2 regions of the Pelosinus sp. sgz500959 genome follow, and region 1 is predicted to be linked to the other one. Evidence: riboswitches for the same ligand, from Rfam matches in the RefSeq annotation. Region 1 holds a riboswitch; the other holds the start of a gene.

The links. A riboswitch is a leader RNA that binds a small molecule or an ion and turns the genes downstream of it on or off. The one in region 1 is predicted to bind thiamine pyrophosphate.
Region 2: linked by a shared signal. The riboswitch ahead of thiS (sulfur carrier protein ThiS) and the one ahead of thiD (bifunctional hydroxymethylpyrimidine kinase/phosphomethylpyrimidine kinase) in region 1 are both predicted to bind thiamine pyrophosphate.

Annotation. Positions count from the first base shown of each region.
Region 1 covers NZ_JBGJZL010000005.1:341,691-349,619, reverse strand. The annotation lists gene ACAN52_RS10510 (HD-GYP domain-containing protein) at 1-741, shown strand, start outside; gene thiM (hydroxyethylthiazole kinase) at 806-1,618, opposite strand; gene cytX (putative hydroxymethylpyrimidine transporter CytX) at 1,597-2,808, opposite strand; gene thiD (bifunctional hydroxymethylpyrimidine kinase/phosphomethylpyrimidine kinase) at 2,801-3,610, opposite strand; TPP riboswitch at 3,725-3,869, opposite strand; gene ACAN52_RS10490 (chemotaxis protein CheX) at 3,841-4,317, opposite strand; gene ACAN52_RS10485 (response regulator) at 4,322-4,696, opposite strand; gene ACAN52_RS10480 (CheR family methyltransferase) at 4,693-5,550, opposite strand; gene cheB (chemotaxis-specific protein-glutamate methyltransferase CheB) at 5,564-6,622, opposite strand; gene ACAN52_RS10470 (methyl-accepting chemotaxis protein) at 6,655-7,929, opposite strand, start outside.
Region 2 covers NZ_JBGJZL010000011.1:58,334-66,262, reverse strand. The annotation lists gene ACAN52_RS16720 (efflux RND transporter permease subunit) at 1-2,957, shown strand, start outside; gene ACAN52_RS16715 (lytic transglycosylase domain-containing protein) at 3,153-3,722, shown strand; gene deoD (purine-nucleoside phosphorylase) at 3,823-4,524, shown strand; TPP riboswitch at 4,576-4,673, shown strand; gene thiS (sulfur carrier protein ThiS) at 4,847-5,047, shown strand; gene ACAN52_RS16700 (thiazole synthase) at 5,052-5,822, shown strand; gene thiH (2-iminoacetate synthase ThiH) at 5,833-6,936, shown strand; gene thiF (sulfur carrier protein ThiS adenylyltransferase ThiF) at 6,933-7,559, shown strand; gene thiE (thiamine phosphate synthase) at 7,565-7,929, shown strand, end outside.

The sequences.
Region 1 (7,929 bases):
CCTGAGGAACATGTGATCATGGATTATGATATCAATGACTATCGTGAAAAAACGGAGCTCACTACACAACGTTTACGAACTGCAGTCATAACAGCCCTCCGTTCTTTCCGTGATCTTGCCTTAATTGATACCCTCAACCTTGAAATTGAAGAAACACAAAAAGAACTTGTCTTTGCCTTAGGTGAAATTGCAGAATCTCGTTCTGCTGAAACAGGTAATCATGTAAAACGAGTGGGTGAAATTGCTAAAATTTTAGCATCAAGTTATAAATTACCTGATTCAGAAACTGAAATCATACGTCTCGCCGCTTCTATGCATGATTTAGGTAAATTAGCAATTCATGATTCCATTCTAGCTAAACCTGGCTCTTTAACCTTAGAAGAATTTTCAATTATGAAAACACATTCTAAAATGGGTTATGAAATGCTCAGAGCCTCTAACAGACCTTTATTACAGACCGCTGCCATCATTGCCTACCAACACCATGAAAATTATGATGGAACAGGCTATCCCCAAGGCCTAAAAGGAAAAGAAATTCACTTATATAGCCGAATCGTTGCCATTGCAGATGTTTTTGATGCCTTAGGTAACCAGAGAATTTATAAGTTGCCATGGCCAAATCATAAAATTAAAGACTATATTCGTGAAGAGTCAGGTAAAAAATTTGATCCCCAAATTGTGAATTTATTTTTTAAAAATTTTGATACAATTTCATCAATCCGTGAAATGTTTCCAGATTAGAAAAATCCTGTAATACCAGTCTTTGTGAACTGGTATTACAGGATTTTTTTAAATCTGATAATTTTTAAGCTTTGCCAATCTTACCACATTGGATAAAAGATTCGCCAGCCATCATAGAGACTGCATCAAATAATCTCATTCTAAATGTCCCTACGCCATCAAGAGGTTGTAGAGAATGCTGCGCTACTTCACCAGCAATCCCCATTGTCATGATTCCTGCTGCGGCTCCTGTAAACCAATCATTTGCGGCACCACAGAAACAAGCAATCAAAGTTGTTGCCATACACCCTGTACCCGTTACTTGTGATAACATGGGATGTCCATTATCAATGCGAAGAATTCTGTCACCCTGAGCGATGATATCTTGTTTTCCTGTTATCGCAATAACAGATTGAAGCTTTTGGGAAAGTTCTTGAGCCACCGTTTCTCCCTCTTCTGTACTTGCCACAGAATCTACGCCTTTTATGGTTTCTTCCAACCCAGCGATAATTTTAATCTCTGACATATTGCCACGAATGACAGATGGGCAAACTTCGCGAATAATTTGCTGAGCTGTGACGGTGCGCAATCGAGTTGCACCTACCCCAACAGGATCAAAGATAATAGGAATCCCTTGTTGATGAGCCTTTTTCCCTGCCGCTAGCATGGATGCAATTGTACGAGAGTTTAGAGTCCCCATATTAATAACAAGAGCTGAAGCAAAACTTACCATTTCTTCCACTTCATCAATATCTTCTGCCATGACTGGCGATGCACCAATAGCCAATGCCATATTGGCACAATCGTTGACTGTCACATAATTAGTAATATGATGAATTAACGGTTTCTTCTCTTTTAATGCAACGAGATTATTGGCTATACTTTGTAAGATTTCCATTGTTTTGTATACCCCCATATGATTTTATAAAAGAGTGCTGTTACCAACATGACTGGGATGGTTGCACCGAGTACAAACTCCATTTGAATAAATTGATAATACAAGGCTACCCCCAGTCCCCAAACGCCAAAGGCTGACCAGTTAACAAGCAAATCTGATTGGACTTTTCGATTTTTAATAATAAAGTACTCTGTTAATAATATGGCAAACAAAGGAGCAAATACTGACCCAATCGCAATTAAGAAATTCTCATATTGTATAATATCTACCCATAATGCCAATAAAGTACCAATCATCGTCATGGCCAAAGCCACATATTTTTCATTTAATTTTGGAAAAATATTAGCAAAACTGACACCAGCTGAATATGCATCCAAGAAAGTTGTCGTTACAGTAGAAAGTATAACAATACCAAGTGCTGATAAACCTAAATTAGCGGCTAACATCATAGCTGAAGGTTCAGGATCTCCAGCTATAATCGCGGCTCCGAGTCCGATGGTATACATCCAAGAACTTCCTGCAAAGTAACCAAGCCCACTCCCTATCGCTGCACTCTTTTTATTTTTAGCAAATCGAGTATAGTCAGCAATCAGTGGCAACCAGGATAAAGGCATGATGACACTCAGTTCCAAAGCCTCACCAAAAGATAAGCCACCTACAGCAGGTTTACTAAAAACTGTATTATCTTGAAAAACGACAGTACTAAGCACTACAGTTACCCCAAATAAAAGAACAACAGCCACCATATTGGCTTTCTTTAGACCACCTTCTCGCCCAAGAGCGATCCATAAGACTACAAGTCCTCCAATTATTAGATTCCATAATTGAAGTCCATCCATTCCCCACATGACTTTACTAATTTCATTGGCTGAGTTCGCTGCTGAAATAATCATCACTGCCGTCCAGCCAACCAACTGTAAAACATTAAGTACCGAGAAAAGATAAGAACCATAGATACCAAAAGAAATACGAGTCGATACAATGGCCGGAATGCGTTCTTGGGTACCAATCATTCCAGCGAATACCAAAAGACTAGTCCCGACTAAATGGCCAATCAGAATAGCTGCTAATCCGCTCTGAAAGCCAAGAGGGGCTAAAAGCCCTCCTGTTAAAATTTCCGCAATGGATACGGCTGCGCCAAACCATAAGAAAAGATAATGATTAAAATTTAGCAAACTATTTTCACTCATTCGATAACATACCTGCCTTTTGATATAAATTGTAAAAATGATGCACTGGACCTACCCCTTTACCAATGGCAAATGAATGTTCAATAGCTGTGGTAATATATTCCTTGGCACGTGCAACGGCCTCATCAGCAGTCCATCCATTCGCCAAATTAGCAGCAATGGCAGCCGAAAGTGTGCAACCTGTACCATGGGTATTTTGGGTCTCAATACGCTTACTTTCTAAATAGTGATAACTCGTACCGTCGAATAAAATATCAGTCGCATCTCCAACTCGATGTCCACCCTTTAATAAGACATAGCTAGGCCCAAGGCGATGGATGATCGCCGCTGCTTCTTCCATTTCCTTCAGACTGTCGATTTTCATATGAGCAATTTCTTCTGCTTCCGGTATATTAGGCGTTACAATGGTAGCGAGTGGTAATAAATCTGTTAACAGAGCATCAACTGCATCTGGCTGTAATAAATAATAACCACTTTTTGATATCATCACTGGATCAATTACAATATTCTGTGGCTTATACTTGGCCAGTCCAGCAGCAATCGTCCGAATGGTTTCGGTCCGAGAAACCATCCCGATCTTTACTGCATCGACTTTAATATCGTCAAAAATAGCTGCGATTTGTTTTTCAATCACATGAATATCAATATCTTGCACTGCAAATACACCTTGAGTATTTTGTGCTGTTACCGCTGTAATGACACTCATGCCAAACACTCCATGGGCCGAAAAGGATTTCAAATCTGCCTGAATTCCTGCGCCGCCACTGGAATCTGAACCTGCTATTGTCAATACTTTCTTCATATCAATTCCCCCTTTATATTATAAGAAAAGACTTGGCTTGCTCCAAACCTTAGTACCCCTGCTTGGAATCAAAAAAATTAAAAGCTCATCCGTAAGGATGAGCTTTTGCAACAAACAAAACCTGATCACGATCCCTACGCTGGCATTATCCAGATCAGGTTAAAGGGTCATAATGGACTATTCTTTCCGATTCATCTTACCATACTTGAATTATATTCTCAACTATAGCTCTACAAATACGTAAGTCCCAAATATAATTCAGTCTCACCTGCAGTAAATTTCATATTTATTTTTGAAACTTCTTTTTTGTACACGATAAAATGATTCAAGCCCACAATCGTAAATGGTGGTGTTATCATATAGTGATTATTCGTACCTGCCAGTAAAGCTTTAGCTCGACCAGCAATCATATTCACCATCTCAGCAACCCCATCATACAGCTCATCATCAAGTAACTCAAGAGGACTATTTCCTGTCATATAAGAAACAATCATGGCGGCATGCTCTTTATTAAGAGTCAGATGCAACATGGCATTCCTGATCCCTTGAATAAACATGACCCCTGTAATATCACCGCTACTTGGCTGGCAGTTATCGATATTTTTAGTCACATGGCAAGTTTCCATACCAGCCATCATGCCAAATACATCAAAAACAGCTTGAGCTAAGCACTTTTGCAAAAAATCTTCTGCTACTTTGCGCTCCATAACCCTATACCCCTTCCCCAATACACTCAATAATTTTCTTAATTAATTCCTCTATACTAAAGGGCTTCACCATATAGTTGATAGCCCCAGCCTGAATGGCTTTTATAATATTTTCTTTTTCACTTTCTGTTGTAACCATCATCACTGGTAAATGTTTCAAGGATGGAGTTTCTTTTATCTTATGTAAAAAATCTAATCCATCCATGCCTGGCATATTCCAATCTAATAAAATTAATTTTATATTGTCGGTGGATTGCTCTAACATAGCAAGTGCCTCCATACCATCTCCTGCTTCTAACAATTCATAATCTAATAATTCTACACCATTGCGAATTATTTTCCGAATAATAGCTGAATCATCAACAGATAATATTTTCATCCTTTACCACCCCTTACTCTATAAAAAACGGTATTTTTATACTGCTTGACATCATAATCTTCCTTATAGTCAAAAAACACTTCCGAATTACCTAAAATCAAAATTCCATCTTGTACTAAAGAGAAGGATATTTTCTTGAAAATCTCTTTTTTAAAGCTCTCAGAAAAATAAATAGCAACATATCTGCAAAATACCAAATCAAATTTACCAAAATTACTAAAACTTTTTTGCAGATTAAACTGAACAAACTGAACAGCATTTTTTATTTTTTCATCTAACGCCCAAGTCCTTCCTTCTTGCCTAAAATAACGATCACGATAACTAGGATCAAGTCCACGGGCCATAGAAATACTATCATATTTACCTCTTTTAGCCATTTGCAATACAGTACTTGATATATCCGTCGCCAAGATCTCAAAATGTCCTAATGTAATATCCTTAATTCCATGTCGCTCTAAATACGTATCAATACACATAGCAATAGAGTAAGGTTCTTGACCTGTAGAACATGCAGCGCTCCAAATTCTAACTCGAAAGCGTTTACCTTGTCTAATCTCTTGTATATAACGTTCTAATAAAGTCTCCGTCATGAATTCCCATGGAGTTTTTTCTCTAAACCAGAGAGTTTCATTCGTTGTTAATGCATCAATAACATCCTCAGCTAAGGCTTTATTTTTTTGTTGACTAAGCATTTGATATAATTCTTCAAAACTTTCCAAGCTAAATTTAACGAGAAATTTTGACAGTCGACTTTCAATTAAATAAGCTTTATCATCTCGAATACTAATACCACATTGTTCTTCTATATATTTTTGAAATAGTATAAAATCATCTGAGGATAAATTCCCATTCATCAATATAACCACCTTACTTTTCACTCAATGTCTGTATTCGCTCTCCTATAGATCCCAAATCAACGCTCTCATCAGCAAGTCCAGCCTCAACCACAGAAGACGGCATACCATATACAACACATGTACTTTCGCTTTGGGTAATGCAATAACAATTACATGTTTTTTTCATTTCCATTACCCCCATCTTACCATCCCGCCCCATACCAGTTAAGATAATAGCCAATACATTTTTTCCTTTGCACGCTTGAGCAACGGATTGAAATAATACGTCGGCTGAAGGACGTAGACCATTGACATAAGCTTCATCTTTTAGATCTACAATCAACTTATTACCAATTCCATTTTTGACCATCATATGTTTTCCACCAGGTGCAATTAAAACCTGAGCAGCACTAATCAAGTCGCCCTGCTGAGCTTCCGTTACCTGTATATCACATTTTTGATTTAACATACTCGCTAAAATTTTTGTGAAATCTTTGGGCATATGTTGCACAATCAGGATCGGTTTCTTAAAATGGGGAGGTAATTTGACTAAAACCGACTCCAATGCATCGGGACCTCCCGTTGATGCAGCGATCACAATCAAATCCAATTCTCCTGATCTAATTTTGGGCTGTACTCCTACTGTTTCATTACTGAGTGTCAAGGATGGTGTAACTCCAATTTTTTTCACCTGAATCGCTAAAAAAAGCGCTTGTAAAGTTTTACCCAAAATTTCAATATTTCTTTCGATATTACCGTCTTGAGGTTTCATGATAAAGTCAAAAGCACCATGTTTTAGCGCCTGTAATGTATGAGTTGCACTCTCTGGTCCCTCACTACTAATCATAATCACAAAAGTATCACTATATAATTTTTTTATTATAGCTAATACTTCTAAACCGTCCATACCAGGCATAACCACATCTAAAAGAACAACATCAAAAGACTGTTGTTTTAGATAATCTAAAGCAATCTCACCATTCGAAGCAGTTTGTGTGGCAACGGCGATCTCTGTATGATTGACTGTCGCTGACAAGATTTTACGATAAACGATTGTATCATCAACAACTAGCACTTTTAATTTTCCCACTTGCTACACCACCAATCTAGTATCATCTAGAACTATACTTTAAATCGTTTGGCTAACCCCTCTAGTTTAGTCGAAACCTCAACAAGTTCATCAGCTGCTCGACTTGCTTCAGCCCCTTTAATTGCAGTATTATTAGACGCTTTATTAATTTCATTCATACTGCGCGATATTTCTTCGATATTTACGGCAATTTCCTGAGAATTTTTAGAAGCAGCATCCATACGAACAGATGCCCTCTCAATATTTTTTGCTACATCTCCTGCTGCAATTGATAATTCACTAACCGAACGAGCGATATCTCTCACACCTTGATTCGTTTCCACGGCGCTGCGCGATACATCCCGAGATTTTTCCGCAATATCCCCAATTTCATTTGTAATTAATTTTACTTGCTGAGCAGCTGCAATAACAGATGTAGACATATCACCAACAACAGCTGATTGCTCCGTTACGGATGCTGCAATATTATTAGTATTTTCGTTTATTGTTTGAATCACTTCTGTAATTCCCGCTACAGCTTTTACAGCATCTGCCATTTCCTCTTGCATCGTCTCAATTTGACTTGCAATTTCATCTGTTGCTCCTGCAGTCTGTTTCGCCAGTTCTTTCACTTCGCTAGCGACAACAGCAAAACCTCTGCCTGCATCTCCTGCCCCTGCTGCTTCGATGGCTGCATTGAGAGCCAGCATATTTGTCTGATCAGCGATATCATTAATTAAATTGACAATCCGCCCTATTTTCTTTGATAACTCGCTCAATTTTCCAATAATAAGACTTGTTTCTTTAGCCCTCAAATTTGCATCTTTCGCTACATTAATTGACCCTTCACAATTCTTACTGACTTCATTCAAAGCAATATTAATTTCTTTAACTGCAATCACTACATTTGACACAGAACCCGAAACATCCTGAGCTGAATTCGAGACGACATTAATCCCTCCTGATATCTGCTCAACTAAAAGACTGACTTGCGCCAAATTGACGGATGCCTGCTCTGATGCTGTTGCCAAATTGTGAATGGTCGCTGAAATTTCCTCTGTTGCAACAGATATGGTATTTATATTCCCACTCGTTTCCAGTACTGCATTAGCAGCATTCTTGACTCCGAGAGTAATACTCCCCGTGGCATCACTAGCCCCCCCAACCACAGCACTCATTTCTTCACTGTTCGCTGCTACTGTTTCCGCAACAGCTAGCATGCTACTAGAAGAATTATTTAAAATGACTGTAGTATCATGAATTTCTTTTGTCATTTGCCGCATAACATGAATCACTTGATTGAAAGATTTCATGAGTTGCCCCATTTC
Region 2 (7,929 bases), on a different contig from region 1:
ATCCTGATGTTGATTTTCCTCTTGTCAATGTATCTGTTAGTTATGCTGGTGCTTCACCGGAAGAAATGGAAAGTTTGGTAACGAAACCGATTGAGGATGTCGTAAGTTCCCTTTCAGGTATCAAAAATTTAACTTCAGTAACAAAGGAAGGGGTTTCTCAAACAACGATCGAATTTGAGTTTGGGACTGATCCTAAACTTGCAGCAAATGAAGTGCGAGAAAAAGTGGCAACTGTCCGTAAAAGACTTCCTGATCAGATTGATGAACCGACCATTCAACGGTTTGATATGGGGGCTGCCCCTGTTTTATATTTTAGTATGCTGTCAAATACCCGAAGTCCCGGAGAAATAAGAAAATTAGCTGTTGATGTAGTAAAAGATGAATTGCAACGTATTGATGGCGTTGCTGATGTGAGTATTACAGGTGCTACAGAACGTGAGATCCAAGTGCAGGTAGATTCTAAGAAATTAGCAGTTTATAAAATTACCATGCAACAAATTATTGATGGTATCAATAATCAAAATTTGAATGCTCCTGGAGGAGATATCACTGAAAAAGGAACTCAGTTAACAGTTCGGACAATCGGGCAATATAAAAGTGTTGATGATATTAAAAATCTCATCATTGCTAACCAGGATGGCCGTTTGATTAAGCTGAGTGATGTAGGAGATATCGTTGATAGCTTTGCTGAACAGCGTTCCTTAGTGCGTACAAATGGAGTGCCGAGTGTGATGGTTGCTATACAAAAACAATCAGGGACAAATACGGTAGATGTAGCTGAGCGTGCTAAAAGTGCCATGGACAAAGTGCAAAAATTATTGCCGCCAGATATAAAAGTTTCGGTCACTCGTGATACAGCAGTGTATATCAAAAGCAGTGTAGACGATGTTATGATGTCTATGATTTTTGGTGGGTTTTTAGCTGTTGTCATCACCTTTTTGTTTTTGCAAAATACTCGGGCGACTATGATTGGTGCGATTGCGATTCCGACTTCAGTGATTGCAACGTTTTTCTTATTAAAAAATATGCATTTCACGTTGAATAATATGTCTTTGATGGGACTTAGTTTGGCTGTCGGCATTTTAATTGATGATGCCATTGTTGTTATTGAAAATATTTATCGGCACATGGAAGCTGGTAAATCAGCTTTAGAGGCAGCGCGAGATGGTACTTCAGAAATTGCTTTGGCGGTTATGGCTACCACTTTATCTATCTTAGCTGTATTTGTACCTGTGGGCAGTATGGGCGGGATTGTTGGTCAATATTTCAAACAATTTGGTTTAACAGTAGCCTTTGCTGTAACTTTTTCCTTGTTTGTAGCTTTTACTTTGACGCCAACATTATCAGCCTACTGGCTAAAAAAACCAGAACATGATAAACCGATACTCCACGGTTGGCGCAAAATACTACAAACTTTCTTGGAATATTGGGAGAACGGTTTTCTAGTAGTGCAGGAAAACTACAAAAACGTTTTAATCTGGGCACTACATCGACCGAAAAAAATTGTAGTGATTGCAGTAGCTTCCCTGCTTATCAATGGATTATTATTGCCCTTTATTGGTACTGAGTTTCAACCCACCTATGATTCAGGGGAATTTAGTATTATGATGACAGCGCCAGCAGGTACAGCTTTTGAAAAAATGCAGAGGCTTGTTGCCCCAATTGAGAAAGAGGTAACAGGGATACCAGAATTGGAATCTGCTGTATTGACTGTGGGGCCTGGTAATCAAGGGAATAAAGCGACGATCGGTGTAAAGTTGGTTGCTACTGATCAACGATCACGATCAATGGATAAAATTATGGATGAGCTAAGATTAAAATTTCGTAATTTTGGCGACTTAAAAGTTGCTGTACAAAATAGTCAAGGTATGGGGCGTGGTGATGCTAGGCCAGTACAACTTGCTCTGCGGGGACCTGATCTTGAAGTGTTGACTCATACAGCTCAGGAACTAGCGGGAAAAATCAAACAGATTCCCGGTACTGCTGATGTTGATATATCAAGTGAACAGTCATCTCCAGAAGTGCAGATTACACTGAATTCTGTACGGGTCAATGATGCGGGACTTGATGCAACCGTAGTGGCAAATACAGTTCAATCAGCTTTTCTAGGAATTAATACTAGAAATAAATATAATGCTGGAGATAAAGATTACAATATTAAGGTACGGTTGGCGTCTGAACATCGGCAGAGTATTGATGATGTGGCTAATTTGCAGATTGCTGCAAAGTCTGGACAGTTTATTAGATTGGGAGACGTTGCAGAGATTAAATTATCATCAGGACCGACTGAAATCGATCGAGATATGCGCCAACGAGAAGTGATCGTTTATTCCAATGTAGTAGGGGTATCATCAGGTGATATTATTACGAAGGTGAAAGAAATTATGTCAGGGATGAATTTGCCTCTCGGATACTCTTACAAATTTGTTGGACAAGCCCAAACGATGCAAGATTCTTTTATGGAAATTGGAAAGTCATTAGGATTGGCAGTCATCTTAATTTATATGGTACTTGCTGCCCAATTTGAAAGCTTTATTCATCCTCTGACCATTATGTTATCCCTGCCATTTTCATTAGTAGGTGCTATTTTAGGCCTATTGATTTCTGGGCAAACTATGAATATTATGTCATTGATTGGTGTGATTATGTTAATGGGATTGGTGACTAAAAATGCCATTCTATTAGTAGATTATACAAATCAGCTAAGGGAAACGGGTAAAGAAATCACTGAAGCGTTGATAGAAGCAGGTAGTGTGCGGCTGCGCCCTATCTTAATGACCACTGCAGCAATGATTTTTGGAATGATGCCTATCGCATTAGGGATTGGTGCAGGAGCTGAACTTCGTCAGTCCATGGGGGTAGTGCTGGTTGGTGGCCTTATTACGTCCACCATACTCACATTGGTGGTTGTGCCAGTTGTATACTTGATGATTAATCAATTACAAAAACGTAAGTGATGAAAAGATACAGTTTCATAAAAAAGCAAAGACCTACAGACGGCGCATGCGATCTGTAGGTCTTTGCTGCTGAATCAAGAGTTAATCATTGTGAGAAATACAACTAGTTAGCAGGTTGTAGGAATTGTTTGGCGAAGTCATTTATAATCAGTTGTAAATGTATATGATGTCGTTTGCGCCAAGGAGGATAAAAAGATGTCCCGTAGAGTTTCTATATTATTTATCGTAGGATTATTTATACTGAATGTAATGAGTGTGACTGTCTTTGCTAGTGGGAAAGCAAACAACTCTTATGACTCGTATTATCAAGTTATTTATCACCATATTGCAGAACGTAGTCCGATGGGGTCCGAGTGGTCGGCTTGGATTGCTCAAGCCATTCTTTACTATTCAGGACAATATGCACTAGACCCACTTTTAGTTACAGCATTATTTCAACAAGAATCAGGATTCAATATGGCTGCTTATTCTCGGACTGGGGCAGTTGGAATTGCTCAATTGCAACCAGAAACAGCTGCTGGGCTAGGATTCGATCCTGCTGATCCAGCACAAAATATAGAAGGTGGCATAAAATATTTAGCTGTTCAACTGGCTAGATTTAATCAAGCAGGTGACTGGGGGACTACCTACGCAGTAGCAGCCTATAATGCTGGACCAGAATCTGTTATAAAGTATCAAGGAATTCCACCTTATTCTGAAACGAAAAATCATGTAAATGGTGTAGCGCAAAATTATAGTCAGTTACAAAAAGAAATGGGGTATTAGGAAAATAAGATGAGAAACACCTAAATAAGGAATTTGGTTGTATAATAGTTAGTAAAGACTATATAATATTTACATAATCAAAATGGAGGAGGCTGAATCAATGAGTATACATATTAATGCTGAGCAAGGTGATATCGCAAGTACGGTATTAATGCCAGGAGATCCACTAAGAGCAAAGTTTATTGCAGAAAAATTTTTACAGAAGGCTGTTTGCTATAATGAAGTGCGGGGCATGTACGGATACACTGGTTTTTATAAAGGAAAAAGAATTTCAGTTCAAGCATCGGGTATGGGAGTGCCATCAATATCCATTTATGCTCATGAACTCATTACTAGTTATAATGTGAAAAATATTATTCGAATTGGTACATGCGGTTCATTGCAAGAAAACGTAAAAATAAAAGATGTGATCATGGCGATGTCTGCATCCCATGATTCTAATATCAATCTACAACGTTTTGAAGGCATGACTTATGCGCCTACTGCAAGTTTTCAGCTTTTGGAGAAAGCCTATCATACAGCACAAAAGCTAGGTATTGAGGTTAAGGTTGGCAATATCTTCACAACAGATACCTTTTATCATGATAATCCTACGGATTGGAAACGTTGGTCTGATTTTGGTGTTCTTGCTGTTGAGATGGAAACAGTAGGACTCTATACATTAGCAGCGAAACATGGTATTAATGCCTTGACCATTCTAACCGTGAGTGATAGTTTGGTCACTGGCGAAGCCACTACAGCAGATGAACGTCAGACTACTTTTACGCAAATGATGAATATTGCCCTGGAAATGTCTGAATAAAATAATCTGCTTTACTAATTGTGATAAATGAATTATGATTTAACTAATTAAATAAGATGCTAGGGGGGCCTAATGGCTGAGAAGGATGTTCCTGACCCTTTGAACCTGACATGGTTAATACCATCGTAGGGAAGCTGCTTTGTATATTTTTTTTATATTGAGCGAACAAGCTTATCCTCTGTGGATAAGCTTTTTTTCCTATTAGAAATCATAGTGAAGTTATACTCGGGATCAGATTTTTATTTTTTGTAGATCGATAAGGCATGTCAGCGTTTCTCTTATTTAAAATTCCTTAAATCATGAATTTTGTGAGGTGAAAGATTTGCAAGTTGTATTGAATGGCAATCAAGAAATGTTGGAAAGAAATTTATCTTTATCGGAATTTGTAGAACTCAAAGGACTCAATCCAGAAACAATTATTGTTGAGTACAATGGGGAAATCGTAAAAAAAACAGAATGGTCAGCTATTGTTTTAAAAGATGATGATTGTTTAGAAGTACTGAATTTTGTTGGAGGAGGCTGAGGATATGAGTGATGCCTTAATAATTGGTGGGAAAAGTTTGCAGAGTCGATTATTCATTGGTACAGGTAAATATTCTACAGATGAGATGATTCCTGAAATAGTAAAAAAATCTGGATCAGAAGTCATTACTGTAGCCTTACGTCGGGTTGATTTTAATTCTTCTACTGGAAATGTGATGAATCATATTCCCTCTGGTATGCAATTATTACCCAATACATCTGGAGCTAGGAATGCGCAAGAAGCAATACGTATTGCACGTTTAGCTAAAGCAGCAGGATGTGGTAATTGGATTAAAATTGAGGTGATATCCGATAACAAGTACTTACTGCCTGATGGTTATGAAACGATCAAAGCGACTGAAGTTTTGGCAGCAGAAGGATTTGTGGTTTTGCCTTATATCAGTCCAGATTTGATGGTTGCAAAGAAACTTGTTGAAGTAGGTGCAGCAGCAGTGATGCCACTTGGTGCGCCAATTGGTACAAATCGCGGTCTTAAAACGAAAGAGTTATTAAAAATATTAATTGAGGAAATATCCTTACCTGTCATTGTTGATGCTGGTATTGGTAAACCTTCGGATGCCTGTGAAGCGATGGAAATGGGAGCGGCAGCTTGCTTGCTTAATACTGCAATTGCGAGTTCTAATAATCCAGGGCTCATGGCTGAAGCTTTTGGTATGGCGGTCATTGCAGGACGCAAAGCTTATTTAGCTGGGCTAGGAGGAACTCATCAATATGCGAGTGCATCATCACCTCTTACTGGATTCTTAAATGACTAAGGGGGAAACTATGAGTTTTTATGATGAATATGTACAATATTCCAATGATGATATCGATGCAGTATTAACAGGTACAACATCGGATCAAGTTGTAAAGATTATTGGCAAAGATCGATTAACAGTCATGGACTTTTTAGCTTTGTTATCACCTGCCGCTGAAGAACATTTAGAATTGATGGCGCAAAAAGCTCATCAGTTAACTAGGCAAAATTTTGGACGTGTCATTTTCTTATTTACACCAATCTATTTGTCGGACTACTGTACAAATAAATGTGTTTACTGTGGTTTTAATGTAACCAACACTTTTACGCGGAAAAAACTGACTCTTGAAGAAGTGGAAAAAGAAGCTCAAAGTATTGCTGCTACGGGGCTTAAACATATTTTGTTTTTGACAGGTGATGCTCCGAAGATTGCTGGCGTTGCTTATATGAAAGAGTGTATTAAAATTTTGAAAAAATATTTCTCTGCCATCGCTATTGAAATATATGCTATGGATAAGTCGGAATACGAGGAATTGGTCGATGCCGGAGTCGACAGTATGACAATGTTTCAAGAAACATATGATCCGCTTTTATATGATCAATTGCATTTAGCAGGTCCTAAAAAAGATTATCGTTATCGTCTCGACGCACCGGAGCGGGCTTGTCAGGCGGGGATGCGATCTGTCAATCTTGGTGCATTGCTTGGTCTTGATCAGTGGCGGCGTGATGGTTTTTTTGTAGGCTTACATACCAATTATATTCAAAATAAATATTCAGATGTGGAAGTAAGTCTTTCTTTGCCGCGCATACGCCCGACCATGGGGCAATGTGAAACTGGACTTACTGTAAATGATAGAAATATGGTACAAATGATGACAGCTTTTCGTTTATTTATGCCGCGCGCTGGAATTACTCTTTCTACACGTGAAAATGCACAGTTTCGTGATCATGCAATTAAACTTGGAGTCACAAAAATGTCTGCAGGGGTCAATACCGCAGTTGGCGGTCATACGGAAAGTCAAGAAAATTCAGGTCAGTTTGCAATATCGGATGAACGAAGTGTTGCCCAAATGTGTGAAGCTATATTGCAACTTGGATACCAACCAGTATTTAAGGATTGGCAAGCAATATGATGAATCATCTTACGAATCGATTTGAAGAAGCGTTACAGGGTGCTTTCGGTGAAGGAAAGCTAAGAAAAATACAAAGAGCAACCATTGGCATAGCTGGCGCTGGTGGTCTCGGTTCTAATTGTGCAGTCAACTTGGTGCGCAGTGGTTTTCTTAATTTTGTGATTGTGGATTTTGATCAAATTGAGTATTCGAATCTCAACCGCCAGTTTTATTTTTATAATCAGGTCGGTTTGCCGAAAGTGCAGGCGTTACAGGAAAATTTGCTTGCCATTAATCCTAATTTACAATTAGACATTAGGCAACAAAAAATTGAAGAAGATAATGTGGAAACGATTTTTGCGAATTGTGATGTGATTGTCGAGGCTTTTGATCAGGCACGTTATAAAAAAATGATTGTCGAACACTATCTACCTTCGAATAAGCTGATTGTATCTGCATCAGGAATTGCTGGCTGGTCAAATAGTGATGAATTAAAAACCCATAAGATCAAAGAAAATTTATATATTATTGGTGATTTGTCGTCAGCAGTTGGAAAAGACTTACCGCCATGTGCGCCCAGAGTCAGTATTGCTGCGGCAAAACAAGCGAATATTATCTTAGATTATATATTGAAAGGAGAATAGTCCATATGCAAAGAAATTACCGTTTTAATACAGAGTTATATTGTATTACAGCTGAAGAACTTTCAATGGGGCGTAGCAACGTTGAGGTTGTAAAAGAAATGATTGCTGCTGGCGTGAAAATCATACAATACCGAGAAAAAGACAAAAAAATGAAAGTGAAATACAGTGAATGTTGCATTATTAGAGAACTGACTAAGAAGGCCGGTGTCACGTTTATTGTTAATGATGATATTGATTTGGCGATCATTGTACAGGCGGATGGTGTACATATTGGTCAAGATGATTTACCGATTGAAAAAGTACGGGAACTGGTTGGAGAGCAGATGATTATCGGTATTTCAACTCATTGTCCTGAAGAGGCCCAGCAGGC